Regions from separate parts of the Pantoea stewartii genome, predicted to be linked through region 3. Evidence: predicted binding sites of a transcription regulator. Region 3 holds the regulator's gene; each other region holds the start of a gene.
What was found. The regulator PhoB, encoded in region 3, activates phosphate uptake and scavenging genes when phosphate is short. The targets are predictions, from matches to a motif close to CTGTCATAAAACTGNCNNAT.

Region 1: a site for PhoB is predicted at 1,724-1,743, ahead of glpT (glycerol-3-phosphate transporter). Genes of this name have one in related genera too.
Region 2: a site for PhoB is predicted at 7,471-7,490, ahead of uvrB (excinuclease ABC subunit UvrB). Genes of this name have one in related genera too.

The regions. Positions count from the first base shown of each region.
Region 1 covers NZ_CP049115.1:2,709,811-2,720,796, reverse strand. The annotation lists gene yigL (sugar/pyridoxal phosphate phosphatase YigL) at 1-203, shown strand, start outside; gene glpT (glycerol-3-phosphate transporter) at 245-1,585, opposite strand; gene G5574_RS12985 (carboxylate/amino acid/amine transporter) at 1,959-2,822, shown strand; gene G5574_RS12980 (YehS family protein) at 3,011-3,490, opposite strand; gene metR (HTH-type transcriptional regulator MetR) at 3,575-4,492, opposite strand; gene G5574_RS12970 (dienelactone hydrolase family protein) at 4,922-5,758, opposite strand; gene udp (uridine phosphorylase) at 6,061-6,822, shown strand; gene rmuC (DNA recombination protein RmuC) at 6,967-8,466, shown strand; gene ubiE (bifunctional demethylmenaquinone methyltransferase/2-methoxy-6-polyprenyl-1,4-benzoquinol methylase UbiE) at 8,543-9,301, shown strand; gene ubiJ (ubiquinone biosynthesis protein UbiJ) at 9,313-9,918, shown strand; gene ubiB (ubiquinone biosynthesis regulatory protein kinase UbiB) at 9,915-10,986, shown strand, end outside.
Region 2 covers NZ_CP049115.1:4,143,332-4,154,317, forward strand. The annotation lists gene pgl (6-phosphogluconolactonase) at 1-536, shown strand, start outside; gene G5574_RS19605 (kinase inhibitor) at 586-1,062, opposite strand; gene bioA (adenosylmethionine--8-amino-7-oxononanoate transaminase) at 1,136-2,428, opposite strand; gene bioB (biotin synthase BioB) at 2,514-3,545, shown strand; gene bioF (8-amino-7-oxononanoate synthase) at 3,545-4,696, shown strand; gene bioC (malonyl-ACP O-methyltransferase BioC) at 4,680-5,435, shown strand; gene bioD (dethiobiotin synthase) at 5,432-6,103, shown strand; gene G5574_RS19635 (ABC transporter ATP-binding protein) at 6,104-6,826, opposite strand; gene uvrB (excinuclease ABC subunit UvrB) at 7,709-9,730, shown strand; gene G5574_RS19645 (gluconeogenesis factor YvcK family protein) at 9,732-10,637, opposite strand; molybdenum cofactor riboswitch at 10,839-10,972, shown strand; gene moaA (GTP 3',8-cyclase MoaA) at 10,961-10,986, shown strand, end outside.
Region 3 covers NZ_CP049115.1:3,871,506-3,882,491, reverse strand. The annotation lists gene G5574_RS18245 (histidine-type phosphatase) at 1-253, shown strand, start outside; gene proY (proline-specific permease ProY) at 421-1,773, opposite strand; gene brnQ (branched-chain amino acid transport system II carrier protein) at 1,844-3,163, opposite strand; gene G5574_RS18230 (cobalamin-independent methionine synthase II family protein) at 3,554-4,657, opposite strand; gene G5574_RS18225 (PstS family phosphate ABC transporter substrate-binding protein) at 4,937-5,857, opposite strand; gene phoR (phosphate regulon sensor histidine kinase PhoR) at 5,871-7,190, opposite strand; gene phoB (phosphate response regulator transcription factor PhoB) at 7,205-7,894, opposite strand; gene sbcD (exonuclease subunit SbcD) at 8,092-9,288, shown strand; gene G5574_RS18205 (SbcC/MukB-like Walker B domain-containing protein) at 9,285-10,986, shown strand, end outside.

The DNA of each region.
Region 1 (10,986 bases), 1.2 Mb from region 3:
AACAGTTAGGCTTTACGCTTAAAGACTGTATTGCGTTTGGTGATGGTATGAATGATGTCGAAATGCTGAGTATGGCAGGCAAAGGCTGCATTATGGCTAACGCCCATCAGCGTCTGAAAGACACCTTACCTGAACTGGAAGTGATTGGCAGTAATGCCCAGGATGCCGTCCCGGAGACGCTGAGAACACTCTATCTGTCGTAATCCGAAAAGAAGGCCGGTAAGCCGGCCTTCTGGCAAAGCCGTTATGCCCTTTTTTGCTTATGCCGGTGCTCACTGATCATGGTTAACAGCAGCAGCACTACCGCCATAACGGCGCCGGCAATCATCACGATGAATCCGCCATCCCAGCCGAAGTAATCGACGGTATAACCCACAATGGCGCTGGCCGCGACTGAGCCACCCAGATAACCGAACAGCCCCGTAAACCCGGCAGCCGTGCCAGCCGCTTTTTTGGGTGCCAGCTCCAGCGCATGCAGACCAATGAGCATTACCGGTCCATAAATCAGAAAGCCAATCGCGATCATACAGGCCATGTCCACACCGGGATTGCCCGGCGGATTTAGCCAGTAGATGACGGTAGCAGCGGTAACCAGCGTCATAAAAAACACCCCTGTCGCACCACGGTTGCCGCGAAAGACCTTGTCTGACATCCAGCCGCACAACAGCGTACCGGGAATGCCCGCATACTCATAAAAGAAGTAGGTCCAGGAGGACTTATCAAGCGTGAAATGCTTTACTTCTTTCAGGTAGGTCGGTGACCAGTCGAGGATGCCGTAACGCAGCAGGTAGACAAACACATTTGCCAGAGCGATATACCACAGCAGTTTGTTGGGAAGGACATACTTCATAAAGATTTGTCTGGCAGTGAACTCTTCCTCATGACTTTCGTTGTAATCCACCGGATAGTCGTTTTTATAGGCCTCAATCGGCGGTAATCCACAAGATTGCGGCGTATCGCGCATCAGGGCAAAGGCCAGAATCGCAATGGCGATCGCCCCGAAGGCGGGCATATATAGCGCGGCTTTCCAGTCGTTGAACCACGCCATCCCCAGCAGAAACAGCAGGGGCGGAATCCCGCCGCCGACGTTATGCGCACAGTTCCACACAGAAACGATGCCGCCGCGCTCCTTTTGTGACCACCAGTGGACCATAGTGCGTCCGCAGGGCGGCCAGCCCATTCCCTGAAACCAGCCACAGATGAACAGCAGTACGAACATCACCATAATGCTGGAGGTTGCCCAGGGCACAAACCCCATAATCAGCATTACGGCAGCCGCCAGCGTTAAGCCGGCAGGTAAGAAGACCCGTGGATTCGACCGGTCTGACACCGAACCCATAATAAATTTGGAAAAGCCATAGGCGATGGAGATGCCTGAAAGCGCAAAACCCAGATCGCCGCGTGAGAAGCCTTGTTCAACCAGGTAGGGCATCGCCAGGGCGAAATTCTTTCGAACCAGATAGTAGGCCGCATAGCCAACGAAAATTCCGATAAAGATTTGCCAGCGCAGGCGACGGTAGCGTGGATCGATACGATGATCTTCGACCCGGGGCTGGTGTGGTGCAGGTTTAAAAATACTCAACATAGCGGTGGCCCTCCAGGGCGCATTATGATTTTGATTCCCGGCAGGTTGGGCAAAACTCAAGAAAACGGCGATCGGGATGCGCCATTTCGCGCAGAGAATAGACAGAGATACGTGGCTTTACTGTGATGAATGACAAATATGTTACAGATTTATGACAATTTGGCGCGAAAAGCTCAGGCCGATGCGCTGATGCGCTGATGCGCTGATGCGCACATTTTTCTGCTGACAGGATATGCCCGATAAGAAGGTAAAAAGCCTGACCGGCAAATTAATGCGTAACTGCCTGGTTAATGCACAGATGTCAACCAGATAAATCTCCCTGCTGTGCGGACATTGTTTACACTGTCGCTCTGTTTATTTCGGGGTTGTTACCGTGCTTTTATTGATCGTTACTACCATTCTGTGGGCTTTTTCATTCAGCCTGATCGGCGAGTACCTTGCCGGTCAGGTTGACAGCTGGTTTTCGGTGCTGATGCGCCTGGCGCTAGCGGCAGTGGTATTTTTGCCTTTCCTGCGCTGGCGCGGCTATCGCCCCTCTACGCTCCTGCTGTATATGCTGGTAGGTATGCTGCAACTGGGCATCATGTATTTACTGAGTTTCGAAGCCTATCTCTATCTGAGCGTGTCTGAATTCCTGCTGTTTACCGTGATGACGCCGCTGTACGTCACGTTGATCTACGACGTGATCAGTCGACGGCCTCTGCGCGCAGGGTACATTTTCAGTGCGTTGCTGGCTGTGGCGGGCGCGGCAATCATTCGTTATGACAAAGTCAGCGATAACTTCTGGTTCGGCCTGTTGCTGGTACAGTTAGCCAATATTTGCTTTGCAGCAGGTATGGTGGGCTACAAACGTTTGCAGGAAACCCGTCCTGTGCCGCAGCACACGGCCTTTTCGTGGTTCTATCTGGGCGCGGTGCTGATTGCGGTGGTGGCCTGGGCCGTCTGGGGCAACCCGCATAAACTCCCGACCACCTCACTGCAGTGGGGCATTCTGGTCTGGCTGGGCGTGGTGGCGTCCGGACTGGGTTACTTTATGTGGAACTACGGTGCTACGCAGGTCGATGCTGGCACGTTGGGCATCATGAACAACATGCATGTGCCGGCAGGCTTGCTGGTCAACCTGGCGATATGGCAGCAAAAGCCACACTGGCCAAGCTTTATTGCCGGTGCGCTCGTGATAGTAGCGTCCTTGTGGGTCCATAAGCGCTGGGTGGTCGGTAAGAACAATCAACAGTGAAAAAACAAGGCATCGCCGCGCACCGGCGCCAAAAGTAGCAGGCCGCTCAGTCTGTTGCGATCCCATGGCGGACGGGGCGCGCGTCGGCAGAAGGCGAGCAAGACGACGTCTGCTCGCCCGGCAGAGCGGACCGCATTGTTATCCCGGTGCGCTTTCTCCGGCGGGACGAGCGTAAGTCGGCGGCTGGTTTAAGCGGGCTTAACTGGCGCAGGGCGATGAATCATCGTCAGCCCCTTGAGGAAATTACGCAGAATCTGGTCACCGCATTCACGATAGTTTTTGTGATCCGGTTTACGGAAGATCGCGCCAATCTCCGCCTGAGAGACGGTGAAGTTGGCTTTTTTCAGGATATCAGGGATGTCGGTCGTTTTCAGATCAAATGCAATACGCAGCTTTTTCATGAAAATGTTGTTATTCATCTTACGCTCGATGGAAGGCGCAGGGGCATCCTCACTTTTCCCACGGCGATGAAAGATTAAGCCATTCAGGAAATAGCCCATCAGGACATCGGGGCAGGGGCGAAATGCCGCATCCTCATCTTTTTTCAGCCAACTGGTGATATCGGCCTGAGGAACCTCGCACTCCGCTAAGGCAAAAATCGCCACCATTTTGGCATCGTTCAGATCGAGCATATAGCGCACGCTGCGCAAAATATCGTTGTTAGTCATGGTGAGATCGTCTCAAGGTCAGTCAACAGGCTGCGCATTATAGGGGATTTTGCCCGCCGCCGCGCAGCTTTGTCGCTCATGCGGCTAAACGGCTGCAGGATGCGCGGCATTCCTGACAAAAGGCAAATGTTCACAGGCATGCTGACGGGCAAAATGGATAAAGGCTTCCAGCACAGGCTGACGCTGCTCGCCGTCACGCACGGCGGCATAAAGCCGACTCCATAATCCCTCTCCCAGTGTTTTCGTGATCACTAACCCCTGTTTTTCAAAGCTCTCCACTACCCAGTGTGGCAGCGCGGCAATGCCCATGCGCGCCGACACCATCTGAATCATCAACAGCGTGTTATCCACATTCTTCAGTGCAGGACTGATGCCTGCGGGCTGAAGGAAATGACGCCAGATATCCAGCCGCTGACGCTGCACCGGGTAAATCATCAACACTTCGTCGGCCAGTGCGTCAGGGGATATATGTTCGACCTGAGCCAGAGGATGATCGGGTGCCAGCACCAGGCGCACTTCGAAATCGAACATCGGTGAATAGAACAGGCCCGAGCGCGGCAGAATATCGGACGTTAAAACGATATCCAGCTCACCCTGTTGCAGTGCAGGTTGCGGATCGAAGGTCACACCTGATTTAAAATCCATCACCACCTGTGGCCAGCTCTGACGAAACTTATCCAGTGCCGGCGTGAGCCACTGAATGCAGCTATGACATTCAATGGCAACACGAAGCGTAGTCTGTTGCGGCTCATGGCAGGCCTGAAGCGCCTGCTGAATTTGCGGCAGAATCTGTTCCGCCAGCTGCAACAGGATTTCGCCCTGTGGCGTGAAGCGCAATGGCTGGCTTTTGCGTACAAACAGGCGGAATCCCAGCCGCTGTTCCAGATCGCTGAACTGATGTGACAACGCCGACTGCGTCTGGTGAAGCTGGGCGGCCGCGGCGGCCAGCGAGCCGGTATTCCGCAGAGCCTGAAGCGTCCGGAGATGTTTGAATTCGATCATGAGGGTCCTTCACATCGAAACTGAATAATTTGCGCTTAAGAGACATACAGTACCCGCAGAATATAGCGGTGTAAACATCTGGACGGCTAAACGTGACTGGCGATCAGACTGACCCAAGCATTTCTGGAGAATAGCAAATACCAATCCATAACCCTACTCCCGGCTTTTCACGTACAGGTGTGCGGCGCGAGCTGAAAAATGAGTATTTGCTTATCCAAACGGAACGGACCGGAGGGTGACGACATTCACTCAAGAAATAGCAGAAAAAATGAGGCGCGTTATATTGCTGCAGAACGGCTATGGGACACTCCGCAATCCAGCCTGAAAACCCACCAGGCTTGTGAGCAGGGTTAACGCGGAAAAGCTCTCTGATTTGCGGGTGTTGGATGGCGACGTCGGGAGTTTGGGCGCTTACGCGCCCTTTTTTTATCACTCAGTGGATGCGACACCGTACTGCTTAAACCAGGCTAACATACGTGCCCAGCCGTCTTTTGCCGATTCGGCATGGTAGCTCGGACGATAGTCGGCGTTAAAAGCATGCCCGGCATCGGGATACACAATGATCTCTGCCTTTGCGTTTGCAGCATGTAAGGCCTGGCGCATCTGCTCCACGCTTTCCAGCGGAATGCCGTCATCCTGACCACCATACAAACCCAGCACAGGCGCGTTCAGATCCACAGCAATATCGATAGGATGTTTTTGCTGCTTCATGGTTTTTTCCCCTACCAGGCGACCATACCAGGCCACGGCAGCGCGAAGTTGCGGGTTGTGTGCCGCATAGAGCCAACTGATGCGTCCGCCCCAACAGAAACCGGTAATTCCCATCCGCCGGATATCGCCACCGTTGCGGGCCGCCCAGTTAGCGGCATGATCGAGATCCGCCAGTACCTGGCTGTCAGGCACCTTGCTGACCAGTTCTTTAAACAGCGTAGGAATATCGTTGTAGTCGTTGGGGTCGCCTTCGCGGAAGTAAAGCTCTGGCGCGACAGCCAGATAGCCTTCCAGCGCCAGACGACGACAAATGTCGCGAATGTGTTCATGAACGCCGAAAATTTCCTGCACGACCAGCACAACAGGCAACGGCCCGTCTGCTGACTGCGGTTTCGCGTAAAAAGCCGGAAGATTTTCACCCTGACTCGGAATAGACGTCTCACCGGCGTGGATGGCCGGGCTGTCGGTAATAATGGTGGTCGAAGCCGTGGGCTGAACTGCCGGAGCAAACGCGCCTGCGGCTGATTTTTGTGTCATATTATCGTCGGTTTTCATCGTTATCTCCGTGCAAGCGTATGCGCAATCACGTAACTATAGCCTGGGCATTTATTACTGGTTCCGGGCAATGCGTAACAGAGCTTATAACCTTTAAAATACACTTCTCTTTAACATTCTCATGCTGCCTTCCACATCACCATATGTAGCATTACGGAAGGTCTGAGATAAATGTGTGATATTAATCACTAAAAATTTCACAGAAAATGTAACTTTCATTTTCTTGAGTGAAACCAGTCACACATTTAACCCGTCGGGTAACGTAAAGTGGCGTACTGTTTTTCCTTAACCCGGAGTCTGATATGACACAGTCTGACGTTTTCCATCTTGGCCTGACGAAAGCCGACCTGCAGGGGGCGACACTGGCCATTGTTCCTGGCGATCCGGAACGTGTAAAAAAAATTGCCGGACTGATGGACGATCCCCGGCACCTGGCTTCCCATCGTGAGTTCACCAGCTGGCTGGCTAAGCTTGACGGTAAACCCGTCGTGGTCTGTTCTACCGGGATTGGCGGACCTTCTACCTCCATTGCCGTCGAGGAGCTTGCTCAGCTTGGTGTGCGCACTTTCCTGCGTGTAGGGACAACGGGCGCTATCCAGCCGCATATCAATGTCGGCGACGTTCTGGTTACGACGGCGTCTGTACGCCTGGACGGTGCCAGCCTGCACTTCGCACCAATGGAATTTCCGGCCGTCGCCGACTTCACCTGCACAACGGCCTTAGTGGCTGCGGCAGAAGCCTGCGGTGCCAAAACTCATATCGGGATTACCGCCTCATCTGATACTTTCTACCCCGGCCAGGAGCGCTACGACACCTTCTCGGGCCGCGTCGTGAACCGTTTTCAGGGCTCTATGCAGGAGTGGCAGCAGATGGGCGTCCTGAACTATGAGATGGAATCGGCGACGCTGTTAACCATGTGCGCCAGTCAGGGCCTGCGCGCAGGCATGGTGGCGGGCGTGATTGTTAACCGCACGCAAAAAGAGATTCCCGATGCAGTGACGATGAAGCAGACCGAAAGCGATGCCGTCAAAATAGTAGTTGAAGCGGCGCGTCGCTTACTCTAGCCCTTCGTTTGACAGACAGGCCGGCTGTCCGGCCTGTCATGGCCTTGTCTTTACGTCTCGTCTTCCCCCTTCAGTAAATATATCTGGACATTCATACAGTGCGAATTTACCTTTTTCCTCAATAGCCTGACCAGCGGGGAGAATATGGATCAGCACATCATTATCAGCATCTGCCTTGGGCTCGCCGGCCTGGGTGTTGGCTGGATACTGGCGCAAATGCGTGTCAGTCATCAGTTAGCCAGCTTTACCACAGAGCGCCGTCTGCTTAACGAAGCACAACAACGTCAGCAACAGCACATCGAGCAGCTCCAGCAGCAGCTGCAACAGCGCGAACAGGAGCTGAGACAGCTTCATGGATCATTAAGCGGAGCCAATGAGCGCCTGCAACAGCTGGATTACTGGCGTAATGAGAGCGAGCAACTGACACGAGAGCTGCGCAATCAGCTGGAGGTGAACAGCGCGCAGGAAGCCGAGCTGCGTGAAGTGACCATCCGTCTTGAGGAAACCCGTTTTGCAGCGGAAGAGAAGCAGCGCCTGTTGACCAACAGCGAGCAGCGGCTTAGCGCGCAGTTTGAAAACCTGGCTAACCGAATTTTTGAAAACAGCGGTCGCCGCGTTGATGAGCAAAACCGTCAAAGTCTGAACAGCCTGATTGGGCCGTTGCGTGAACAGCTCGATGGCTTTCGGCGTCAGGTTAATGAGAGCTTTGGCGCGGAAGCGCGTGAACGCCATACACTGACCCACGAGATTCGTCAGCTACAGCAACTGAACGCGCAGATGGCCCAGGAAGCGCTCAACCTGACCAAAGCGCTCAAAGGCGACAACAAAATCCAGGGTAACTGGGGCGAGGTGGTGCTGAGCCGGGTACTGGAAGCGTCAGGATTGCGTGAAGGCTATGAATACGATATCCAGGTCAGCATGCAGAACGAGCAGCAAAGCCGCATGCAGCCCGATGTCATCGTCCGGCTTCCCCAGGGGAAAGATGTGGTGATCGACGCCAAAATGACGCTGGTTGCCTACGAGCGGTATTTCAACGCGGATGACGACATTGAACGTGAACAGGCCATTCAGGCGCATATCAGTGCCGTACGCGGCCATATCCGTTTGCTGGGCCGTAAAGATTATCAACAATTGCCCGGTTTACGCTCACTGGATTATGTGTTGATGTTTATCCCGGTTGAACCGGCGTTTTTACTGGCAATCGATCGGCAGCCGGAATTGATCGGCGAAGCGCTCCAGCAAAATATCATGCTGGTCAGTCCGACCACGCTGCTGGTTGCACTGCGTACCATCAACAATCTCTGGCGCTACGAGCATCAAAGCCGCAATGCGCAGCGGATTGCCGAGCGCGCAGCCAGGCTTTACGACAAAATGCGCCTGTTTGTTGATGATATGAGCGGTATTGGTCACAGCCTTGATAAGGCCCAAAACAGCTATCGTGAAGCGATGAAGAAGCTGGCAGAAGGGCGGGGGAATTTGATCGCACAAACGGAAGGCTTCCGTGACTTAGGTGTAGAGGTTAAACGCGCTATCAATCCCCATCTGGTCGAACGCGCGATGCCCGAAAATGAGCACGACAGTATGCCCGGTAACGACCAAAACGCAGACGAAAGTTGTGAGCGGGTTCGGCACCTCCACGAATAAGCAGGTCGCCAACGTGCCTGACCTCCGTGACTCTGATACACTTCCATAAGTATTGTTTGTGGAGCAGGTAAAACCGATGGCAGATGAATCACAGCAGGAAACTACCCATTTTGGCTTTCAGACCGTCGCCAAGAGCGAGAAAGCCGACAAAGTCGCGGACGTGTTTCATTCCGTAGCGGCGAAATATGACCTGATGAACGACTTAATGTCGTTTGGCGTCCATCGCGTCTGGAAGCGTTTTACCATCGACAGCAGCGGTGTGCGTCGCGGTCAGCGTGTCCTGGATCTGGCCGGTGGAACCGGCGATTTAACCGCAAAATTTTCACGGCTGGTGGGCGAGACCGGGCAGGTTGTTCTGGCTGACATTAACAGCTCTATGCTGAAAATGGGCCGGGAGAAGCTACGAAACCTCGGTATCGTCGGCAATGTCAGTTATGTTCAGGCCAACGCCGAAGCGCTGCCGTTTCCTGACAACTACTTCGACTGCATTACGATCTCTTTTGGCCTGCGTAACGTCACGGAAAAAGAGAAGGCGCTGGCGTCGATGTTCCGCGTGCTGAAACCGGGTGGACGCTTGCTGGTGCTGGAGTTCTCGAAACCTGTTATTGAGCCGCTGAGCAAAGCCTACGATGCCTACTCGTTCCATATTCTGCCGCGCATCGGCCAACTGGTTGCTCAGGATGCAGAAAGTTATCGCTATCTGGCCGAGTCCATCCGCATGCATCCCGACCAGGAAACCCTGAAAGCGATGATGAACGATGTGGGATTTGAAAACACCACCTATTCAAATATGACGGGCGGCATCGTGGCACTTCATCGTGGGTTTAAATTTTAACCATTATGACCATGACCTTAACCCCCGTCATCACTGCCGGTATTGAAACGGCGCTAAACCGTATTCTCTACCGCGATCGTGGTCTGAAAAGCGCACGTCAGCGTTTAGCAGGCAAGGTACTGATGTTGCGTTTGAGTGAGCTATCCTGGCCGCTGGTGCTGGTGTTCAGTGAGAAACAGCTGGATGTCCTTAGTGACTGGCAGGACAGCAGCGACTGCACGGTCATTACGCAGCTTAAGTCGCTGCCGAAGCTACGCGATCGCCAGCAACTGACGACGCTGATACGCAGCGGTGAGTTACAGGTCGAAGGGGATTTGCAGGTGGTGCAGCAATTCTCTGCGTTGATGGATCTGGCTGAGCTGGATCCTGCCGAATACCTGGCCCCCTGGATCGGTGATATCGCCGCGCAAGGGATCAGCCAGGGTGCGCAGCGCGCATTTCGCTTGTTTAAAGCAGAAACGCAGCGACGTCAGGATTATCTCGGTCAGGCGTTGACGGAAGAGTGGCGCGTTGCGCCAGGTGCGCTGGAATTTGCCTGGTTCGCTGAGGAAGTTAGCGCGATGGAACGTTCGCTTGAGGCGCTTAATGCGCGTCTGGCACAGCTGGAGGCGAAATGAGTTTTGGAGAGATCCGCCGGTTATATTTCATTATCAAGGTGTTTCTGACATACGGACTTGATGAACTGATTCCCCAAATGCGCATTACTCTGCCGCTTCGGCTGTGGCGGCGGTGCGTGTTTTGGATTCCTAACCAGCACAAACACGAACAGATGGGTATTCGGCTGCGTCTGGCGATGGAACAGCTGGGCCCCGTCTGGATCAAGTTTGGTCAGATGCTGTCCACGCGGCGTGACCTGTTTCCCCCGCAGATCGCCGATGAACTGGCCATTTTGCAGGACCGGGTTGCGCCTTTCGACGGCGTGAAAGCCAAAGCACAAATCGAAGCTTCCATGGGGGCACCGATTGAGTCCTGGTTTGATGACTTCGATATCACCCCACTGGCTTCTGCCTCTATTGCGCAGGTTCACACGGCAACACTGAAATCCAACGGCAAAAAGGTTGTCATTAAGGTTATCCGCCCGGATATTCTGCCGGTGATCAAAGCCGATATGAAGCTGATCTACCGCATCGCCCGTTGGGTACCGCGCCTGCTGCCGGATGGTCGCCGTCTGCGTCCGGTTGAGGTGGTGCGCGATTATGAAAAAACGCTGATCGACGAATTAAACCTGCTGCGCGAAGCGGCCAATGCCATCCAGCTGCGGCGTAACTTCGAAAACAGCCGCATGCTGTATGTTCCCGAGGTTTACTCCGACTACTGCAGCGAAACCATGATGGTGATGGAACGCATCTACGGTATTCCTATCTCCGATGTGGCGACGCTGGAGCAGCATGGCGTTAACATGAAACTGTTAGCCGAACGCGGCGTACAGGTGTTCTTCACACAGGTTTTCCGCGACAGCTTCTTCCATGCAGACATGCACCCTGGCAACATCTTTGTCAGCTATGAGCATCCAGAAGACCCGCAATATATCGGCATCGACTGCGGGATTGTCGGCTCGTTGAACAAAGAAGATAAGCGCTATCTGGCCGAAAACTTTATCGCCTTCTTTAACCGGGATTACCGCAAAGTTGCAGAGCTGCATGTTGACTCTGGCTGGGTACCGGCAGATACCAACGTGGAAGACT
Region 2 (10,986 bases), 270 kb from region 3:
ACCTCGGGGCGGACGGTCAGTTAACGCCGCATTCCCAGCAACAGGTCACTACGGCAGAGGGCGCGGGCCCGCGTCATATGGCGTTTCATGCCAACGGCCAGTACGCCTACAGCGTTAATGAACTTAACAGCACGGTCGAAGTCTGGTCACTGAAGAATGCACACGGCAAAATGGAATCGGTGCAAACGCTCGATATGATGCCGCCTGATTTTACCGGCACGCGCTGGGCCGCCGATATTCACCTGACGCCGGACGGACGTTTCCTGTACGCCTGCGATCGCACCAGCAGCACCATTACGGTGTTCAGCGTGAGTGAAGATGGCGCGCTACTGACGGTGCAGGGCTTCCAGCCGACCGAAACGCAGCCGCGGGGCTTCAATATCGACCACACGGGCCAGTATCTGGTGGCGGCAGGACAGAAGTCGCATCACATTGAGCTATACCGCATTACTCAACCGCAAGGGCAACTTGAACCTGTCGGCCGTTATGCCGTTGGACAGGGCCCAATGTGGGTTGTGGTACATCAGCTGGCTTAACGTTCAGCGTTGCCGCTCCCGGGCGGGAGCGGCAGAAGAGCACGCGCAGTCAGACGTAATGAACGGTCAATGACGCGCTGGCTAATACGTGAAAATGCACGTTGAAGCCCACCATCGCGCCGCTGGCGCCTGCATCGACCTCAATGCTCTCCACATCCAGCGCATGGACGCTAAAAATGTAGCGGTGCGTTTCACCCGCCGGTGGCGCGGCCCCGCCGTACCCGGCCTGGCCGAAATCTGTGCGGGTTTGCACGGCACCTGCAGGTAAGGCGGCTTTACCGGAACCCGCACCCTGCGGCAGCGATGTGGTATCGGCCGGAAGATTGGCGACCACCCAGTGCCACCAGCCTGAGCCGGTCGGGGCATCAGGATCGAAACAGGTCACGACAAAACTTTTTGTGCCTTCCGGCGCGTCTTCCCAGGCAAGATGCGGTGACACATTTTCGCCCTGATAGCCCATCCCGTTGAAAACATGCTTTTCCGGCATTTTGTCGCCGTCGTGTAAATCCTGACTATAAACTCGCATCACATCTCCTTGGGTTTATGGTGACTGCGTCTTCATCTTAACCAAAACCGCCTGGACGTCCAGCCTTCAGGGCTCAACGCAGAAAATGGCCGGGGTTCGCCAGGGCTGCGGCCATGGCCTGGATCAGCGTATCCAGTGCTTCAGGCGCGATGATATAGGGCGGCATCAGGTAGATCAGACGACCAAAGGGCCGAATCCAGACGCCCTGACTGACGAAAAACTGCTGCAGGGCGGCCATATTCACTGGACGGTGAGTTTCTACCACGCCAATCGCGCCCAGCACACGAACATCGGCTACCGCTGGCGACTGGCGCAGTGGCGTCAGTCCCGCCTGAAGCTGACGCTCGATAGCGCTGACCTGCCCGCGCCAGTGGCCTTCCTGTACCATTTTCAGGCTCTCCGTCGCGACGGCGCACGCCAGCGGATTGCCCATAAAGGTTGGGCCATGCATAAAGCAGCCCGCCGGACTGCGGCTGATGGTATCGGCGACATCACGTGTGGTCAGCGTGGCGGCCAGGCTCATCGTGCCGCCGGTCAGGGCTTTGCCGACGCACAGGATGTCCGGTGTGATCGCCGCATGTTCGCAGGCAAACAGCATGCCGGTGCGGCCAAAGCCCGTGGCGATTTCATCAGCGATCAGCAGGATGCCGTAACGATCGCACCACTCGCGTACCCTCTGCAGGTAGCGGGGATGGTAAAAACGCATGCCGCCCGCGCCCTGTACGATGGGCTCCAGAATCACCGCGGCCAACTGATGCTGATGCTGTTCGATCAGCCGGGCGAAATCCTGAAAATCTTCTTCATTCCAGGCCGCGTCAAAACCACATTGCGGCGCCTCGGCAAAGTGGTGCTCGGGCAGATAGCCGCGCCACAGGCTGTGCATGGAATTATCCGGATCGCACACCGACATCGCCGCAAATGTATCACCGTGATAGCCACGCTTAAGGGTTAAAAACTGCTGACGCGTTTCTCCCCGACCCAGCCAGTACTGCAACGCCATCTTCATTGCCACTTCGACGGCAACGGAGCCGGAGTCTGCAAGGAATACGCACGCCAGCGCGTCAGGTGTCATCGCCACTAACTGACGACACAGCGCCACCGCGGCGGGATGCGTAATCCCGCCGAACATCACGTGGGACATCTGGGCCATCTGCTGCTGCAGGGCCTGGTTCAGGCGTGGATGGTTGTAACCATGAATCGCCGCCCACCAGGAGGACATCCCGTCTACCAGTGTGCGCCCATCCGCCAGCTGCAGCGTGTAACCCTGTGCCGCCACGACCGGGTAACAGGGCAACGGTTGCTGCATGGAGGTGTAAGGATGCCAGATATACTGGCGGTCGAATTCGGCGTCCTGAAGCGTAAACATCGTAGTTGTAAACCAAAATAAAAAGATTTAGTTTACAAGTATAACCACGTTAACTGTCGGGATGACACCTTTTTTGGAGTACGTAATGTCACAACGTTGGACGCTAGCCCAGGCACAGGCCCTGTTTGAACGCCCGTTTCTTGAACTGATGTTTGAAGCACAGCAGGTACATCGCCAGCACTTCGATCCGCGTCAGGTTCAGGTCAGCACGCTGCTGTCGATTAAAACGGGTGCCTGCCCGGAAGACTGCAAATACTGTCCGCAAAGTGCCCGCTACAAGACCGGGCTGGAATCAGAGCGCCTGATGGAGGTGGATGAGGTCCTGCGTTCGGCGCAAAAAGCGAAAGCGGCCGGATCCAGCCGCTTCTGCATGGGCGCGGCGTGGAAAAACCCCAGCGATCGCGATATGCCTTATCTGGAAAAAATGGTCGAAGGCGTGAAAGCAATGGGCATGGAAACCTGCATGACGCTGGGAACGCTGAGCGACAGCCAGGCCCAGCGTTTAGGTCGCGCCGGGCTGGACTTTTATAACCACAACCTGGATACCTCGCCGGAGTTTTACGGCAACATCATTACCACGCGCAGCTATCAGGAACGACTGGATACGCTGGGCAAGGTGCGCGAGGCTGGTATCAAGGTCTGCTCGGGCGGGATTGTTGGCCTGGGCGAAACGGTTAATGATCGCGCCGGGTTGCTGGTGCAACTGGCCAACTTACCGACGCCGCCGGAAAGCGTGCCGATCAACATGCTGGTCAAGGTGAAAGGCACCCCGCTGGCAGACAATGACGATGTCGAACCTTTCGATTTTATCCGCACGATAGCCGTCGCCCGCATCATGATGCCTGCCTCGCACGTGCGTCTGTCGGCGGGCCGCGAACAGATGAATGAACAAACCCAGGCGATGTGCTTTATGGCCGGGGCTAACTCGATTTTTTACGGCTGCAAGCTGCTGACCACGCCAAACCCGGAAGAAGACAAAGATATGCTGCTGTTCCGCAAGCTCGGACTGAATCCGGAACATACTCAGACCGCCCATGGCGATAATGCGCAACAGCAGCAGCTCAGTGAGCAACTGCTCAATGCCGACACAGAAAAATTCTATAACGCGGCGCTGTAATGGGCTGGCCGCAACGCATACAGCAGGCGCTCGCGCAGCGCCGTGCTGAAGAGGGCTGGCGCGAACGGCGCGTAGTTGACGCCAGTCAGACGCGCCTGATCCGCTATGCAGGCCGGGATTATCGTCACTTTTCCAGTAATGATTATCTTGGGTTAAGCCAGCACCCGGCGGTGATTGCCGGATGGCAACAGGGCGCGGCACTGGCCGGGGCGGGGGCAGGCGCATCCAGCCATGTCACCGGTTTCCAGGCTCTTCATGCCACCCTGGAAGCGCAACTGGCCGGGTGGCTGGGTTATCCCCGGGCATTACTGTTTATTTCCGGCTTTGCCGCCAACCAGGCGGTCATTCACCTGCTCGCCGGGAAAAACGATCGCATTCTTGCTGACAAGCTGAGCCATGCCTCGTTGCTGGATGCTGCAAGTCACAGCCCTGCGCAACTGCGTCGTTTCGCCCATAACGATCCGGACAGTCTGGCTGTGCGACTGAGTGCGCCCTGTGAAGGGCAAACGCTGGTGGTCACGGAAGGGATCTTCAGCATGGATGGTGACAGCGCGCCGTTACAGACGCTGGCGGCGCAGTCGCGTGAGGCCGGGGCCTGGTTACTGGTTGACGATGCGCACGGCATTGGCGTCACAGGTGAGCAGGGGCGCGGCAGCTGTTGGCAACAGGGCATTAAGCCCGAACTGCTGGTGGTCACCTTCGGTAAAGCCTTTGGCGTCAGCGGCGCGGCATTGCTGTGTGATGACGCGACGGCAGACTATTTTGTGCAGTTTTCGCGCCACCTCATCTACTCAACCGCCATGCCGCCAGCACAGGCCAGCGCGTTACTGGCCGCCCTGAAACAGGTGCAGGCAGGCGATGGACTGCGCCAGCGCCTGAGCCGCAACATTGCTCATTTCCGCCGGGGCGCCTCCTCCTTGCCCTGGTCGCTTATGCCGTCATCCAGCGCCATCCAACCGTTACTTGTTGGCGATAACGCCCAGGCGATGGCCTTGTCGGCCCGTTTAGCCGAAGCCGGTTGCTGGGTCAGCGCGATTCGTCCGCCTACCGTACCGCCGGGCACGGCACGTTTGCGCATCACGCTGACCGCCGCACATCAGCCAGACGATATTGATGTCCTGCTGGAGGCACTTCATGACGCTGCACATTGATAAACGTGCCGTAGCCAGAGCCTTTGGGCGCGCGGCGTCGTGTTACGACAGGCATGCCGAACTGCAACGGATCAGCGGGGATGCGCTGCTGGCATGGGTGCCTGCTCAAACCGGTCCACAGGTGCTGGATGCGGGCTGTGGCACCGGCTGGTACAGCCGGCTATGGCGCGACCGGGGGAAACAGGTCATGGCGCTGGATCTGTCGCCGCAGATGTTGCATCAGGCCCGGCAAAACGCGGTGGCGCATCATTATCTGGCGGGCGACATCGACGCACTGCCGTTAGCCGATCAGAGCATTGACCTGTTATGGAGCAATCTGGTGGTGCAATGGAGCGACGATTTGCCGGCCGCGCTCAGACAGTTTACGCGGGTGCTGAAACCCGGCGGCTGTATGCTGTTTTCAACGCTGAGCGCGGGATCGCTGCATGAGGTTCACGAGGCCTGGTCGCATCTTGACGCGCATGTGCACGCCAACCGCTTTCTGCCGGCGCAGGCGATCGCCGCGGCCTGTGCTACACAACGGCTGCGCTGTCACGCGCAAACCGTCACCCTGCATTTTCCCGATGCGCTCAGCGCCATGCGCTCTCTGAAGGGCATTGGCGCAACGCATCTGCATGCCGGACGGGCCGATTATGTGCTGACGCGTCGCCGTCTGGCACAGCTTGAAGCTCACTGGCCACGGGACGAACAGGGTTTCCGTCTCAGTTATCATTTGATGTATGGAGTAAGTGAATCATGACACGCTGGTTTATCACCGGTACCGATACTGAAGTCGGTAAAACCGTTGCCAGTAGCGCCCTGCTGCAGGCGGCGAGCGCAGCAGGCTACCGCTGTGCGGGCTACAAACCGGTGGCCTCGGGCTGTACGTTAACCGCAGAAGGCATCCGTAACAGCGATGCGCTGGCGCTGCAACGTTACAGCAGTGTGCCGCTCTGCTATGAGCAGGTGAATCCGCTGGCCTTTATGGAGCCGACATCGCCGCATATCGTTAGCGCAGAGGAGGGCAGGCCAATTACCTTTTCAACGCTATCGGCAGGGCTTCGCGAGCTGGAGCCGCTGGCTGACTGGATTCTGATTGAAGGCGCGGGCGGCTGGTATACGCCGCTGTCTGAGACGCAAACCTATGCCGACTGGGTTGAGACTGAACGGCTACCGGTGATTTTGGTGGTGGGTGTAAAACTGGGCTGTATTAATCATGCCATGCTGACCGCCGAGGCGGTAAGGGCGCGTGGACTGCGACTGGCTGGCTGGATTGCCAACACGGTTCAGCCGCCCGGCCAGCGTTATCAGGCATACCTTACGGCCCTGAAGGAGCGCCTGCCCGCGCCTTGTCTGGGTGTCATTCCCTGGTTAGCGGATGACAGCCAGCAGGCGGACTGTGGTCACTATCTGACGCTACCGGATTAATCACGCCATCGTCAGCCATTTATCGAGCGTACCGTCATCCAGCAGGGTGACGTTACCCTGCGCCACATTACGCCCGCGATGCAACAGCAAAAAGCTGTCAGCGACGCGCCGAATCAGGGAAACCCGCTGCTCCAGCAGCAGAATCGTCAGGCCGTAATCCCGGTTAAGACGCCGAATCAGGTTACCCATCTCTTCTTCCAGCCAGGGCGCCATGCCATCGGCGGGCTCATCCAGAATCAGCAGGCGTGGCTGTAATACCAGCGCGCGGGCAAGGGCCAGTTGCTGCTGCTGGTAAACCGGCAAATCCCCGCTGCGCTGTTGACGCAGTGAATAGAGAGCCGGCAGAAGATCAAAAATCATTTCCGGGATAGGCCGGTGATTTTCGCGCGATTCAGCGCCTGCCAGCAGGGCAATCAGTAAGTTATCTTCTACGCTCATCTGCGTGAAAATATGTCGTCCCTGTGGCACGTAACCAATGCCCTGACGTGCACGTTGATCGGCAGGCTGCGACAGCAGGTCCTCTGGCGGCGAGCCATCCTGCTGCCAGCTAATCGTGCCGCTGTTGATGGGAAGCTTACCCATGATGCAGTTCACCAGCGTGGTTTTTCCCATGCCGGGACGTCCCAGTATGCCGGTACAGGTGCCGGGGGGCAGGTCAAGGTCCACATTCCAGAGAATATGATTTTTTCCGTAAAACTGATTCACCGACCGTAAACTTAGCATCTGACGCGCTCCTTCCAGATAATTAACCTGAATGTTTTGCTGCTCATAACGGGTAAATCGCACTAACAGAATAGCAGGGCTATGACTGCTGCTGTGGCGCATGACATCCTGATCACAGAGCATGCAATTACCGGGCCAGAGTCGGAGTGAACGAAGTTTGCGCGCTTAACATGCGGAATTTTGACGGTTTAAATATAAGTAAAAGTGAACAATTGACGGGCGGGACGACTGCGCAGCGCGATGAGGGTGCAGGAAAAATGAGCGTCAGGTGCAGTTGCCCATAAATGGCGCAGGCAGTCTGCTGTAAAAAACAGCAACCTGAAAAGCCAGACGATCAACGTTGAATGCGCGCCATGCATCGCGCTAAAACAACGCTATTGGCGTTAAAAATTTCGCTAAAAAAAATTTTTTTTCATCAAAACGCGGCGGCAGAAAAAATTATGCACAGCCGATATTCCAAGGCCTCTCATCAGTTATCCACTATTCCTGTGGATAACCTTGTGCATTAGATAATGAAAACAGGTTAGAAGCGAGGAAATACGCGGCCTGGTCACGTAATGATGACAATCTGGGCTTTTTTTACTTACTATTAAAAATCAGTGTGTTAGTAAAAAACAAGCCTGCCGGATTGGACGCGATTCATCAAACTGCAATTTTATGACACAGGCTTGACAAATGTTAAATCAATACGTGGCTTGGGGATAACCTTGCGCAACAAAAACGGGTGTTTGCCTAGGCAAAAGTGCCAGAGTCAAGTAAAACCTGGCGACAATACTGTGCATCATCACTGGTATTATATCCAGTATTTTTTTCTGGCAAAATTGCCATAGCAGAGTAAAATAATGGGCTGCCCGCCGTCTTTCTTCTGCAGGAACCGCATTCATGAGTAAAGATTTTAAACTGAACTCCGCTTTCAAGCCTTCTGGCGATCAGCCGGAAGCGATCCGCCGTCTGGAAGCCGGACTGGAAGACGGCCTGGCGCACCAGACGCTGTTAGGCGTAACCGGATCGGGTAAAACCTTTACCGTTGCTAACGTTATTGCCGACCTGAATCGTCCTACCATGGTGCTGGCTCCTAATAAGACGCTGGCGGCGCAACTGTATGGCGAGATGAAGGAGTTCTTTCCCGAAAACGCCGTAGAGTTTTTTGTCTCGTACTATGACTACTACCAGCCCGAAGCTTACGTGCCCAGTTCGGATACCTTTATTGAAAAGGATGCGTCGGTTAACGAACATATCGAGCAAATGCGCCTCTCCGCGACGAAAGCGTTGCTGGAACGGCGCGACGTGATTGTCGTGGCCTCCGTGTCTGCCATCTACGGCCTGGGCGATCCCGATCTGTATCTGAAAATGATGCTGCACTTAACGCGCGGCATGATTATCGATCAGCGCAGCATCCTGCGTCGCCTGTCGGAGTTACAGTACACGCGTAACGATCAGGCGTTTCAGCGCGGGACGTTCCGGGTCCGGGGCGAAGTCATTGATATCTTCCCGGCCGAATCTGACGATATGGCCCTGCGAGTTGAATTATTCGATGAAGAGGTGGAGCGGCTGTCCCTGTTTGACCCGCTTACCGGTCAGGTCGAATCGGTGGTGCCGCGCTTTACCATTTACCCTAAAACGCACTACGTTACGCCACGTGAGCGTATCCTGCAGGCCATGGAAGACATCAAGGTTGAACTGGCCGAACGGCGCAAGATCCTGCTGGAAAACAACAAACTGCTGGAAGAGCAGCGTATTACCCAACGGACGCAGTTTGACCTCGAAATGATGGGGGAGCTGGGATACTGCTCTGGTATCGAAAACTACTCCCGCTATCTGTCTGGCCGCGGACCGGGGGAAGCGCCGCCGACCTTATTTGACTATCTGCCGGCGGATGGCCTGCTGGTCGTCGATGAGTCGCACGTAACCATTCCGCAGATTGGCGGCATGTACCGCGGGGACAGGGCGCGTAAAGAGACGTTAGTCGAATATGGCTTCCGCCTGCCTTCGGCGCTGGACAACCGCCCCATGAAGTTTGAAGAGTTCGAGGCGCTGGCCCCTCAGACCATTTATGTCTCCGCCACGCCAGGCAAATACGAGCTGGAAAAATCGGGCGATGAGGTGATCGATCAGGTGGTGCGTCCGACGGGGCTGCTGGATCCGATCCTTGAGGTGCGGCCCGTGGCGACTCAGGTGGACGATTTGCTGTCAGAGATCCGCCAGCGCGTTAACGTCAATGAACGCGTACTGGTCACGGTGCTCACCAAACGTATGGCCGAAGACCTGACGGAGTACCTGGAAGAACACGGTGAAAAGGTGCGCTATCTGCACTCTGACATCGATACCGTCGAGCGCATGGAAATTATTCGCGACCTGCGCCTGGGCAAATTTGATGTGCTGGTAGGCATCAACCTGCTGCGTGAAGGGCTGGATATGCCGGAAGTCTCGCTGGTGGCCATTCTGGATGCCGATAAAGAGGGCTTCCTGCGTTCCGAGCGCTCCCTGATCCAGACCATCGGGCGCGCTGCACGTAACATCAATGGTAAAGCGATCCTCTACGGCGATAAGATCACGCCTTCCATGGCGCGCGCCATTGAAGAAACCGAGCGCCGTCGTGAGAAGCAGCAGCGCTACAACGAAGAGAATGGCATCGTACCGCAGGGCCTGAATAAGAAAATCACCGATATTCTGGAACTGGGCAATAACGTGGTGAAAACGCGGGGTAAAGCCAAACCCGGCAAGCGCAACGCCGCCGAGACAGAGACGGATTACCTGGCGTTGTCACCGCAGGCGTTGCAGAAAAAGATTCACGAACTGGAAGGGCAGATGCAGCAGCATGCGCAAAACCTGGAGTTCGAACAGGCTGCTGGCCTGCGCGATCAGCTCCAGGAACTGCGCACCTTGTTTATCGCGGTGTCCTGAGTCAGTTAAACCGCTGGATGGCGTGCTCCAGCGCGCCGCGTAGCAGCTGGCGGTCGTGACGATATTTAATATCTGCGGCCTCCAGCGGCTCCTGGATGATCAGGCGGTTGTCGATCAGACTGACGTCCGTGGCCGGTCCGACAACCACAGCGTCGATGACCCGTTTACCAATCGCCTCTTCCATTATTCGCAGCTTATCCGCCACGGTCAGCGCCGCCGCCGCCGGACTGAGTTCACGGCCCAGGTTGCCGATAAACACCATGTTCGCGGGCGTGCGGCGCAGCGCCTGCGCCATCTCTTTCATTAACAGAATGGGCATCAGGCTGGTGTAGAAACTGCCTGGCCCAATCAGAATCAAATCGGCTTCTGCAACGGCATCGAGCGCTTCGCGCGTCGGTTGCACCACAGGATGCAGCATTAACGCCTGTGGTGGTGCGCGCATCTCATCAATGGCGGTTTCACCATAAACGGCATTGCCTCCGTCATCTGTTGCCATCAAATCCACCGGATGTTCAGACATCGGGATTAAAAACGCGTCAACTTTTAGCAGATTTCGGATGATATTGACCACTTCCAGCGGACGCACGCTCAGATGATCCAGCGCTTTCAGTATTAAATTGCCCAGATTGTGCCCGGCCAGTTCGCCATTGCCGGTAAAGCGGTATTCGAACATCGCGGACGCGACGCTGGGCTCGGTAATCAACTGGTTAATGCAGTTGCGCAGATCGCCCCAGGCGATACCGCCTTCAGCCCGACGGATGCGGCCGGTGGAGCCACCGTTATCAGTGGTGGTAACGATGCCGGTCAGGCGCGAACCCAGTGGTGACAAGGCCGACATCACGCGACCTAATCCATGTCCGCCGCCCAGTGCCACGACGCGATCCAGGTCCGCCAGTGTTCGATTCATATTTCTCCTTTTTCGCGTCTGCAGAGGCGTGAAACGCGCAGGGTGCAAACGAGGATGATGTGTGTCAGTTTATGACCGGCAGTTTACCGTATCCCGGGCGCGAAATACGGTGAAAGTTAACGTTACTGCGCACACAGAGTAAAAGCCGTGGATGGCGCATTTACCCTAATCGCGCTACCATCTGTATACCGCGTTAATCAGCCGGTTAACGTACACTCAAGCCTGAATGCCTACGTCTGCGGATAGGGGATTCAGGCCGTAGCCTCCGCGCTGCCAGGGTGCAGGAAGAAATGACTGCATCTCCCGAACTGGAAAGGTGTTCTCTGGTGTCACAATTTACTGATGCATT
Region 3 (10,986 bases):
TCAGCGCTACCTGCGCGTCTATTTTCAGGCACAAAGTCTGGACGGGCTACGTCAGTTACAACCCATTAATGACCGTCATCCTTTGTTGCGTCAGGAGTGGCAGCAAGCCGGCTGCCATATCACCGACGTGGGTACACTGTGCCCGTTACAGGATGCGATTGCCGCGTTGGGTCAACAGCTGGACCGCAGCGCGATCGTTCCGGAATCCCTTATATTACCCGCGCAGAACGCATTAGCGCCCGTGTCGGGTTAACGGTGGGCTTTCTCTTATTTTTCGGCAACTTATTTAACGACGTACGCTTTTGCATTAGCATCGTTTCGTCAATCATCCCTCTGTTTGTTTCATTTGCTATGTGACGTTTTCGGCGAATCCTTTCGCCGATTTTATTTCGTCTTGTCAGTCGCCTTCGCGGCCGGGAATCAGGACGGCTTGCGCACCAGCTTATAACCCAGCAGCAACAGCACAATCCACACCATGCCCACGTAAAGTGAGATGCGCGTATCCGGAAAGTAGCCGATCAGGCCGATGATAAAGCATAAAAAGGCTACGCCGAAACCGGCTGTCCAGCTTCCGCCCGGGAGGGCAAATGTCAGCTGACGGGCTGCCGCTTTACCAATTTTGCGGCGAAACGCAATCTGGGACAGCAGAATCATAATCCAGACCCAGACGGTGGCAAAGGTGGCCAGAGAGGCAATGACCAGGAACACTTTCTCGGGCATCAGGTAGTTGAGCCAGACCGCAATCAGCATGGCAAACATCATAACTACTACCGTGACCCACGGAATCCCGCGTGCTGACACCTTCATAAACACTTTAGGCGCATGGCCCTGCTGCGCCATACCGTGCAGCATACGCCCGACACCGAACACATCGCTGTTAATCGCGGACAGGGAGGCCGTCAGTACCACAAAGTTGAGGATAGAAGCGGCAGCGGCAATACCCAGATGCTGGAAGGTCAGCACAAACGGGCTACCGTTGGTGCCCACCTGATTCCATGGATAGAGGGACATGATGACAAACAGCGTACCAACGTAAAACACCAGAATACGCATCGGCACGGAATTAATGGCGCGTGGGATGGAGGTCGCCGGATCCTTAGCTTCACCGGCCGTGATGCCAATAATTTCTATCCCGCCGTAAGCAAACATCACCATCTGAAGTGACAGCAGCATGCCAACGATCCCGTGGGCAAAAAAGCCGCCGTTGGTCCACAGGTTGTGAATGCCGGTCGGCTGGCCACCGTTACCGATGCCCCAGATGATCATGCCAAATCCGGCCAGAATCATCACAATAATGGTGGCGACTTTGAAGAAGGAGAACCAGAACTCCACTTCGCCGAACACCTTCACGCTCATCAGATTGACCGCACCGATGATCAGCACGACGCTCAGTACCCAGATCCAGTGCGGCACCTCCGGGAACCAGACACCCATATAAATACCAAATGCCGTGACGTCGGCGATGGCCACAATCAGAATTTCAAAGCAGTACGTCCAGCCGGTGATATACCCAGCCATTTGTCCAAGATAATCCTGCGCGTAACGAGAAAACGAGCTGGCCTGGGGATTATTAACGGACATTTCTCCCAGCGCGCGCATGATAATGTACGCCACCGCGCCGCCGATAATATAGGCGAGCAGAACGCTCGGTCCTGCCATCCTGATGGCGTCCGCCGAGCCATAAAACAGCCCGGTGCCAATCGCCGATCCCAGCGCCATAAAACGGATGTGGCGCGTGCTCAGTCCGCGTTTGAGCTTGTTGGTTTCTTGCATAACAACCTGTACCTGTGAAATGAAAAAACCACGGGCAAGCCCGTGGTTAAAGAAGAATCAATCTTAGCCGTTACGAGTGAACTGTCACCTGTTCCGGCCCTTTTAACCGATCAACCAACGCCACAAGCAGCAACATCACCAGTGAGGGCGGCAACCAGGCAAGCCCCTGGTCGGCTAATGGCAGATGCTGGCTGAATGCGGGTAACGCCTCTTTAAACCCGGTGGTTTTGATTGCGTCAAGGATACCAAACAGCAGGCTGACAAGCATAGTCGGAGCAATGATTCGGCTGCTTTTGTTCCAGATATTCTGGGTAAAACTCAGCACAACCAATACGATGCACGGCGGATAAATGGCGGTCAGCACCGGAATCGAGATCTGGATCAGATGACTCAGCCCCAGGTTGGAAACCACCATGGAGAACAGCCCCAGCACAAACACCAGTGTTTTGTATGACAACGGCAGATACTGGGCAAAAAACTCGGCGCAGGCACAGGTCAGGCCCACGGCTGTCACCATACAGGCAATAAAAATCAGCGCGGCAAGGAAGAAGCTGCCCATATCGCCAAAGGTGTGCTGTACGTAGGCATGCAGAATCGCGGCGCCGTTAGCATTTTGATCGACCAGCGCCCCGCTTCCTGCGCCCAGTTTAAACAGGCTCAGGTAGACCAGCGTCAGCCCTACACCCGCGATAATACCCGCCAGTACCGTATAACGGGTTAACAGTGCCGCGTTATCAATACCGCGTGAACGGGCCGCATTCACAATCACAATCCCGAATACCAGGGCACCCAGCGTATCCATCGTGAGATAGCCGTTCACGAAACCGCTGGAAAACGCAGCGCGCTGGTAGTCGGCGGTGGCCGGAATGGTGCCGCCTGCCGGCCACAGCAGGGCGGCAACGCCGAGCAGCGTCAGGGCGGCAATTTTCAGCGGTGCCAGAATATGCCCGACCGTATCCAGCAGTTTGCCGGGATAGAGCGAAATGCCCATCACCAGCACAAAGTAGATCAGGCTGTAGATGAACAACGGCAATGCACCGTCGCCGGTGATCGGCGCGATCCCGACTTCAAACGACACCGTGGCGGTGCGCGGCGTGGCAAAGAGTGGCCCCACCGCCAGATAGCAGACAGTGGCCAGAACCACCCCGGCAATTTTACCAATCGGTGTACTCAGCGCGTCAATCCCGCCGCCGACGCGCGCCAGCGCAATGACGGTGATGACGGGTAATCCTACAGCGGTAAGCAGAAACCCTAAAGCGGCCACCCAGACATGTTCGCCTGACTGAATACCGACCATAGGAGGAAAGATAATGTTACCCGCACCAACAAACAGGGCAAACGTCATAAGGCCCAGCGCGAGAATGTCTTTAACGGTTAAACGATGTGTCATACGGCCTGTCACTGATGTTGCGATGAAAGATAAGTTTGCGTTGCCCCCTCGCTGCGCCATGACAACGGCTGATCAGACCACAGCAGCGCATTATGCGCAGCGTCCGGTTTAGCGCAGGTGATTTGAGCTGCTTTTTTTCTGTTCACAGAGGGATAAATCGACAACGGCCGTAAGTAAAACGTTTATAGCGAAGAAAGGCAATACGAGATCGGAAAACCAGAGGCTTATTTCGTGATTTAAGTCAAAATTAGTGGATCACATCAATATTAGCAGCAAGCACATCAGATGATGTGCCTTAATAATAAACAGGCCATGGGAAATACCAGCGTGCTGACGTCTTTTTATGCACAAGTGGCGCATACATTGCGCCACACTGCGCACTTTTGACGCTTACCAGACCTGATTCGCCACATCCACAACCAGACGAATCTTCTGCCACTGTTCCGCTTCGGTCAGGCTGTTCCCCTCTTCCGTTGAGGCAAAGCCACACTGTGGACTAAGGCAGATCTGGTCAAGGCTGAGGTACTGCGTCGCCTCCTGTAAACGTGCTTTTACCTGATCCACGTCTTCGAGTTCGCCGACTTTGGTGGTAATTAAACCAAGCACCGCTTGCTGATGACCCGGCCGGATAAAACGCAGCGGTTCGAAACCGCCGGAACGGTGGTTATCATATTCCAGGAAAAACGCATCGACATTAACAGTGCCAAACAGGATTTCGGCCACAGGTTCATAGCCGCCTTCTGAAATCCAGGTCGAACGGAAATTGCCGCGGCAGACATGCAGACCGACGGTCAGATCGGCCGGTTTATCCTCCAGCGCTTTATTCAGCACGCGGGCGTAGGTTCGGGCCAGCTGCTCGGGATCGTCACCGCGCTCGCGGATCTCACGCTTTTGCTCGTCCGAGCACAGGTACGCCCACACCGTATCATCCAGTTGCAGATAGCGGCAGCCTGCCGCATAAAAGGCGGCGATTGCGTCTTTGTAAGTCTGTGCCAGATCGTCAAAGTACACATCAAGATCGGGATAAACCTCCGCGTCGATCACTTTACGTCCGCCACGGAAATGCAGCACGCTGGGACTGGGAATCGTCATTTTCGCCACGGCATCCCCTGCGATGCCTTGCAAAAAGCGGAAATGATCCAGCATCGGATGCCCGTCAAACCCCAGTTTGCCGGTCACTTTGACACCGTGCGCTTTGGTCTGTACGCCGTTGAACTGAATGCCCTGATCGGCTTCAAAATGTTCCACGCCTTTCAGGCCGTAGAAAAAGTCAAAATGCCACCAGCCGCGACGGAATTCCCCATCCGTGACCACTTTGAGGCCGTTTTCACGCTGTTTTGCCACCACATCACGGATGGCTTCGTTTTCAACCTCACGCAACTCGTCAGCGCTGATTTCCCCCGCCTGGTATTTCTCGCGAGCCTGTTTGATCGCGGCAGGACGAAGAAAGCTGCCAACGGTGTCGGCACGAAACGGGGCGGTTTGTCTTTGCATGATCACTCCTTGTCACGGCCAGATAATTTCGGCCGGGAATAGTTACATAATATTATTTTAGCCCTCTGGATGGCTAAACGTCTAAATGCAGAGTGACATGCTGTTCTCTCAGCGGCAAACGAATAAAATTCACGTCGCCTGAAAAAAATTCATGTTGCATCGTCGCCGTCGGCTTTTCTGTCAGCGGCCGCAGCACAGACAGCCTGATGGGGCTTACGGGTCCGGAGGCAGGCTGTTTCACGGTGACGCTACCGGCGTCTGTTGACGGGCAGGTGGGCGTTATTCGAGCGAAGCGCGAGCCTGAGCAATCTGCGCCGCAGAGAGCGGCAAATACCCGGCCTCGCTGACGCGCTGTTGACCCTGACTGGAAAGCACCTGTCGTAAAAAGGCATCGACCAGTGGCGGTAAAGGTTTACCTGGCGCTTTATTCACATAGAGATAAAGCGGACGCGACCATGGATAGCGGCCGGTACGGATAGTCTCTGGATCCGGTGCCACCGCGTCGCCGTTTTTGGTCACCACGGGCAGCAACCTGACGCCGCTCAGATGGAAACCAAAACTGGCATAGCCGATACTGCGGGGATTACCGGCTACGGCCTGTACCACGGCGGCAGAACCGGGAAACTCGGCCACGTCATTGCGGAAATCGCCCTGACACAGCGCCTGCTGTTTGAAAAAGCCCCATGTTCCCGAGGCGGAGTTACGGCCATAGCGCTGGATGGGACGCTGCTGCCATTCTGTCTGGTGCAGTCCCAGGTCACCCCAGCGTTGTGGAACCTGATGCGCGCCGCAAAGCCGGGTGATGGAAAAAACCGCATCGAGCTGCCGCGGATCAATTTCACGCAGCGGGTTACGTTGATTGACCACCACGACCAGCGCATCCATTGCCACCGGCACGGCCAGCGGCGGATAGCCATAGCGCGCCTCAAAGGCCTGGCGCTCATCAGCCTGCATCGGACGACTCATCGCGCCCAGTTGAACGGCCCCGGCGGTCAACGCAGTGGGCGCGGTAGACGACCCCGAAGCCTGAACCTGAACGTTCACGCCAGGCGCCTGACGGCTAAAGTCATCTCCCCATAACGTCATCAGATAGCCGAGCGTGTCGGAGCCGGCGCTACTGAGATTTCCGGACAGCATGACGGGCTGCGCCTGCCCGAGGGCTGGCAACAGCGAAAAGAACACCAAAAGAAAAACGCGCATCGTTCCGGTCCGTTCACGATTGATGAACGGCATTCTCCTGCATCCCGTTACTGACAATCAACCTTGGTGCCAGGGTAAATGTAAAACAGGTTTCCTGATGCGGGATGCTGGTGATCTCCAGCCGGGCATTATGGTGACTCAACGCATGTTTGACGATAGCCAGCCCCAGCCCGCTGCCGCCGGTCGCACGTGAACGCGCTTTTTCTACACGATAAAAGCGTTCGGTCAGGCGCGGAATATGCTCAGCGGGAATACCGGGACCGTTATCGCAGACCTTAAATACCGCGCCCTGCTTGCTGCGTAACCAACTGATATCAATTCGTGTGCCGTCTGGCGTATGGTTGACCGCGTTGTAGACCAGGTTGGAGATGGCACTGCGCAATTGCTCGTCATTGCCAAACACTTTCAGATGCGGATCGGTGTGAAAATGGATTTGATGTCGCCCGCCGCTCAGCGTTTCCGCTTCATGTTGCAGCAGTTTCAACATGACCGGCACATCAACTTTTTCTTTCATATTGATGACCGGGGCCGCCTCAATACGCGACAGCGTCAGAAGCTGCTTCACCAGGCTGTCCATTCGGCGGGTTTGTTCTGACATGGTGTGCAACGCTTTGTCACGCGAACGTTGATTCATGACCGAGTCATTCATCATCTCCAGATAACCCTGAAGCACCGTCAGCGGCGTGCGAAGTTCGTGACTGACGTTGGCGAAGAAGTTGCGTCGTGCACCTTCCAGCTGGTGCATTTGCGTTACGTCGCGGGCCACCATCAACCACTGGCCTTCGCTGTAGGGCATAACACGAAATTCCATGTGATGCTGGTTATTCAGCACCAGCGTCAGCGGCTTGTCGAAATCGCGCTGACGCAGATAACGTGAAAATTCAGGATAGCGCAGCAGATTAAGGATATTTTGCCCGTTATCTTCGGGCCAGCGCAGCCCGAGGTGCTGCTGTGCCAGGCCATTGCACCAGAAGATGGTGCCCTCTTCCGTTGTCAGGATAACGGCATCCGGCAGCGACTCTGCACCACTGCGAAACCGTTTGATCAGATGACCCAGCTCACGCCGCCGACGTCGGTTGCGCAGCTGCATTTGATACAGACCGTAAAACAGCGGTTCCCAGCTTGCCTGACCGGAAGGCGGGGTCATCGTGCGATCCAGCCACAGCCAGTGCGACAGCCGCATCAGGTTATAAAAATGCCACAGTAAAATACCGACTACGCTGAGTAACAACAGCCACGGCAGATAGCCGAACAACAGGCCGAGTACCAGCGCAGGCAAACACGCCAGCACCAGTTCGGACAATAATCGCTTCCAGGAGAGGCGTTCCAGCACGATTAAAGCTCCGTTTAAAAGCGGGCAGAGAAACGATAACCTGTTCCGCGGACGGTTTGTACCATGCGATCGTGACCGGTCAGTTCCAGCGCTTTGCGCAGACGGCGAATATGCACGTCAACTGTACGATCTTCAACATAGACGTTGGTGCCCCAGACGTGATTCAGTAGCTGTTCACGGCTGTAAACACGTTCAGGATGGGTCATAAAGAAGTGGAGCAGCTTGTACTCTGTCGGCCCCATCTCCAGCGGCGTGGTTTCCGACATCACCAGGTGCGAGGAGGGATCCAGGCTCAGGCCCTGCATTTCAATTACATCTTCGACCGCCATCGGCGAAATGCGACGCATCACAGCTTTGATACGGGCCATCAGCTCTTTCGGTGAAAACGGTTTGGTAATGTAGTCGTCGGCCCCGACTTCCAGGCCACGCACGCGATCTTCCTCTTCGCCACGTGCGGTCAGCATCATGACCGGAATATCACGCGTCATCGCTTCACGTTTAAGGTGTTTGATAAACTGAATGCCGCTGCCGCCAGGTAACATCCAGTCCAGCAGGATAAGGTCAGGCCAGGGTTCAATCAGCTTACTGACGGCGCTGTCATAATCTTCTGCCTCAATCGGCTGATAATCATTTTGTTCCAGAACGAAACATAACATCTCACGGATTGGAGCTTCATCTTCCACAACTAAAATGCGCTTAGCCATTATGACTCCTGCAGGTAGGACGGCTTTCACTGATATTTGCGGCGCCATTATGCGTCAGTTTTGTGACACTTTTATGAAAAAGTTAGCCATAAAAACCGGCCTGCAACAACCATTTATGACAACATGACGACATGTTTTGTGGCTTTAGTGATGGAGCCAGTATAATTGCCGGGCGATTTGTTATGGCAGGGAGTGTTATGCGCATTATCCATACCGCGGACTGGCACCTGGGGCAGTTCTTTTACAACAAAAGCCGGGCCGCTGAGCATCAGGCCTTTCTGGACTGGCTGCTGGCCCGGATTGAAGAGCATCAGGTGGATGCGCTGATTGTGGCAGGTGATTTATTCGATACCGGCACACCGCCCAGCTATGCACGTGAAATGTTCAACCGCTTTGTGGTGGCGTTACAACCCAGCGGCTGTCAGCTGGTGGTGCTGGCCGGGAATCACGATTCGGTGGCTACGCTGAACGAGTCGCGTGAACTGCTCGCCTGCCTGAATACCCGCGTGATTACCACGCCGCAGGACGGGGACGATGTGCTGATGTTAACGACGCGTCAGGGCGAACCGGGCGCGCTGCTGTGCGCCATTCCTTATCTGCGGCCACGCGATATTATGCGCAGCCAGGCCGGCCAGTCAGGACGCGATAAACAGCGCAGCCTGCTGGAGGCCATTACCGCCCATTATCAGCGCAGTTTTGCTGCCGCGCAGGCGCTGAATCTGGCGCTTCCCATCGTCGCGACCGGCCACCTCACTGCTCTCGGCGTCAGCAAAAGCGACTCAGTGCGCGATATCTACATTGGTACACTGGATGCCTTTCCGGCCTCGGCCTTTCCGCCTGCGGATTATATTGCGCTGGGGCATATTCATCGTGCGCAGCGCGTGACCGACAGCGATCATATTCGCTACAGCGGTTCGCCGATTCCGCTCAGCTTCGATGAACTGGGCAGCGAAAAAAGTGTGTTCCTGCTGGATTTCAGCCCGTCAGGCCTGACGGTCACGCCCCTGACCATTCCCCTGTTCCAGCCAATGCAGGTCCTGAAAGGCTCGCTGGCGCAAATCACCCGGCAGCTCAGCCAGTTTTCTGCGCCTGACGGGACCAAACCTGTCTGGCTGGATATTGAAGTGACCACGCAGGAATATTTAAGTGATTTGCAGCGTCAGGTAGAAGCGCTGACAGCTTCCCTGCCCGTAGACGTTTTGCTGCTGCGCCGCAGCCGTGAACAGCGCCAGCACAGTCTGGCACAGCTGGATAAAGAAACCCTGAGCGAACTGAATGTGGAAGAAGTGTTTGCCCGACGACTGGCGCTGGATGACGCGCTGGACGCGGATCAGATTGCCCAGACCACCCTGCGGTTTAAACAGACGCTGGCGGATCTGGAGGAACAGCCATGAAAATTCTGACGCTGCGCTTCAAAAATCTTAACGCGCTCAAAGGTGAGTGGTTTATTGATTTTCGCACCGAGCCGTTTGCCAGCAACGGGCTGTTTGCGATTACCGGCGCGACGGGCGCCGGTAAAACTACGCTGCTGGACGCCATCTGTCTGGCACTGTATCACCAGACGCCGCGCCTGGGCGGCATCTCTCAGGGGCATAACCCCCTTATGACACGCGACTGTGCCGAGTGCCTGGCGGAGGTCGAGTTTGAAATTAAAGGCGAAGCCTGGCGGGCATTCTGGAGCCAGAACCGCGCGCGCGGCACCGCTGACGGTAAACTGCAGGCTCCCCGCGTTGAGCTGGCACGCTGCGCCGATAATCAGATTGTGGCAGATAAAGTGAGCGATAAGCTCAAACTTACGGAAACGCTGAGCGGGCTGGATTTTGCGCGCTTCACCCGCTCAATGATGCTGTCACAAGGCCAGTTTGCGGCGTTTCTTAACGCCAAAGCCAATGAGCGGGCAGAACTGCTGGAAGAACTGACCGGAACCGAAATTTATGGTCGTCTGTCCATGGCCGTGTTCGAACGCCACAAAGCGGCCAAAACGGCGCTGGAACTGTTACGCAGTCGGGCAGGCGGCATGGCGCTGCTTGATGAGGCAACCCGTACTGCACTGCACCAGCAAAAAAAGGCCCTCAGCGACACTGAACACCAGCTGACTGCCGCGCTTGCCGTGGCGCAGGCGCAGCAACAGTGGCAGCAACAGCATCAGCAGGCTATTGCGGATACAGAGCAGGCAACCGCGGCCCTCGCTGCGGCAGAGCACACCAGTCAGGCGGCAGAGCCGGATCGTCAACGTCTGGCGCGCAGTGAACCGGCGGAGAAACTGCGCGGTCCGTTGCAGCAACGTGACAGTCTGCTGGCCGAACGCAACGCGATGCGGGAACGTCAGCAGCAGCTCAGCCAACAGATGCACACGGCCACACAGGCGCATCATGTGTTGCAGCAACGCTATGCGGAAACGGACACGGCGCACGAACAGTGCCGACAGCAACAGCAGCAGCAGGAAACGCTGTTGACCGGGCAGGTCATTCCGCTTGATCAGTCTCTCTCTGCCTTATACGAGCACATTCAGCAGCTACAGCAGGATGCCGAACGGCAACAGCAACACTGCGCTCAGCGCGAAGCCGCGTTACACAGCGAAGCCCGCCAGGTGCGCCACCTGCAAGAGACGATTGCCCAACAGCATGCCCTACGTGAGCAGTTAGCTGACATGCCGCAATGGGGTGAACACCTTCCGATCTGGAAAGAGCGTTTTGCCCAACTGACCCGCTATGAAGCGGCACAGGCTGAGCTGGATCAGCAGATACAGCAGCAACAGCGCCACATTCATCAGCGCCAGGGGGATATTGAGCAGCTGGCACAGCAACTCACGCCACTGGATCAGGCCGCACAGCAGGCGCAGCAGTCCTTGTCTCAGGCTGAGCAAGCACTAACTTCCCTTCAGAACGCGCATCCACCTGAAGCCTTACGTCAGGCACTGAGCCAGCATCAGCAACAGCGCGAGGCGCGCCATGCGCTGACGATAGTGGCCGCGCAGTGGCAACCCCTGCATCAGCAGCGCACGCAGTACGAAAAACGCCTGCATGAACTTGAGACGGCTCAGCAGCAGGCTGAAAGCGCACTGCTGACGTTAAGAGAAGCCTGGCGACGGG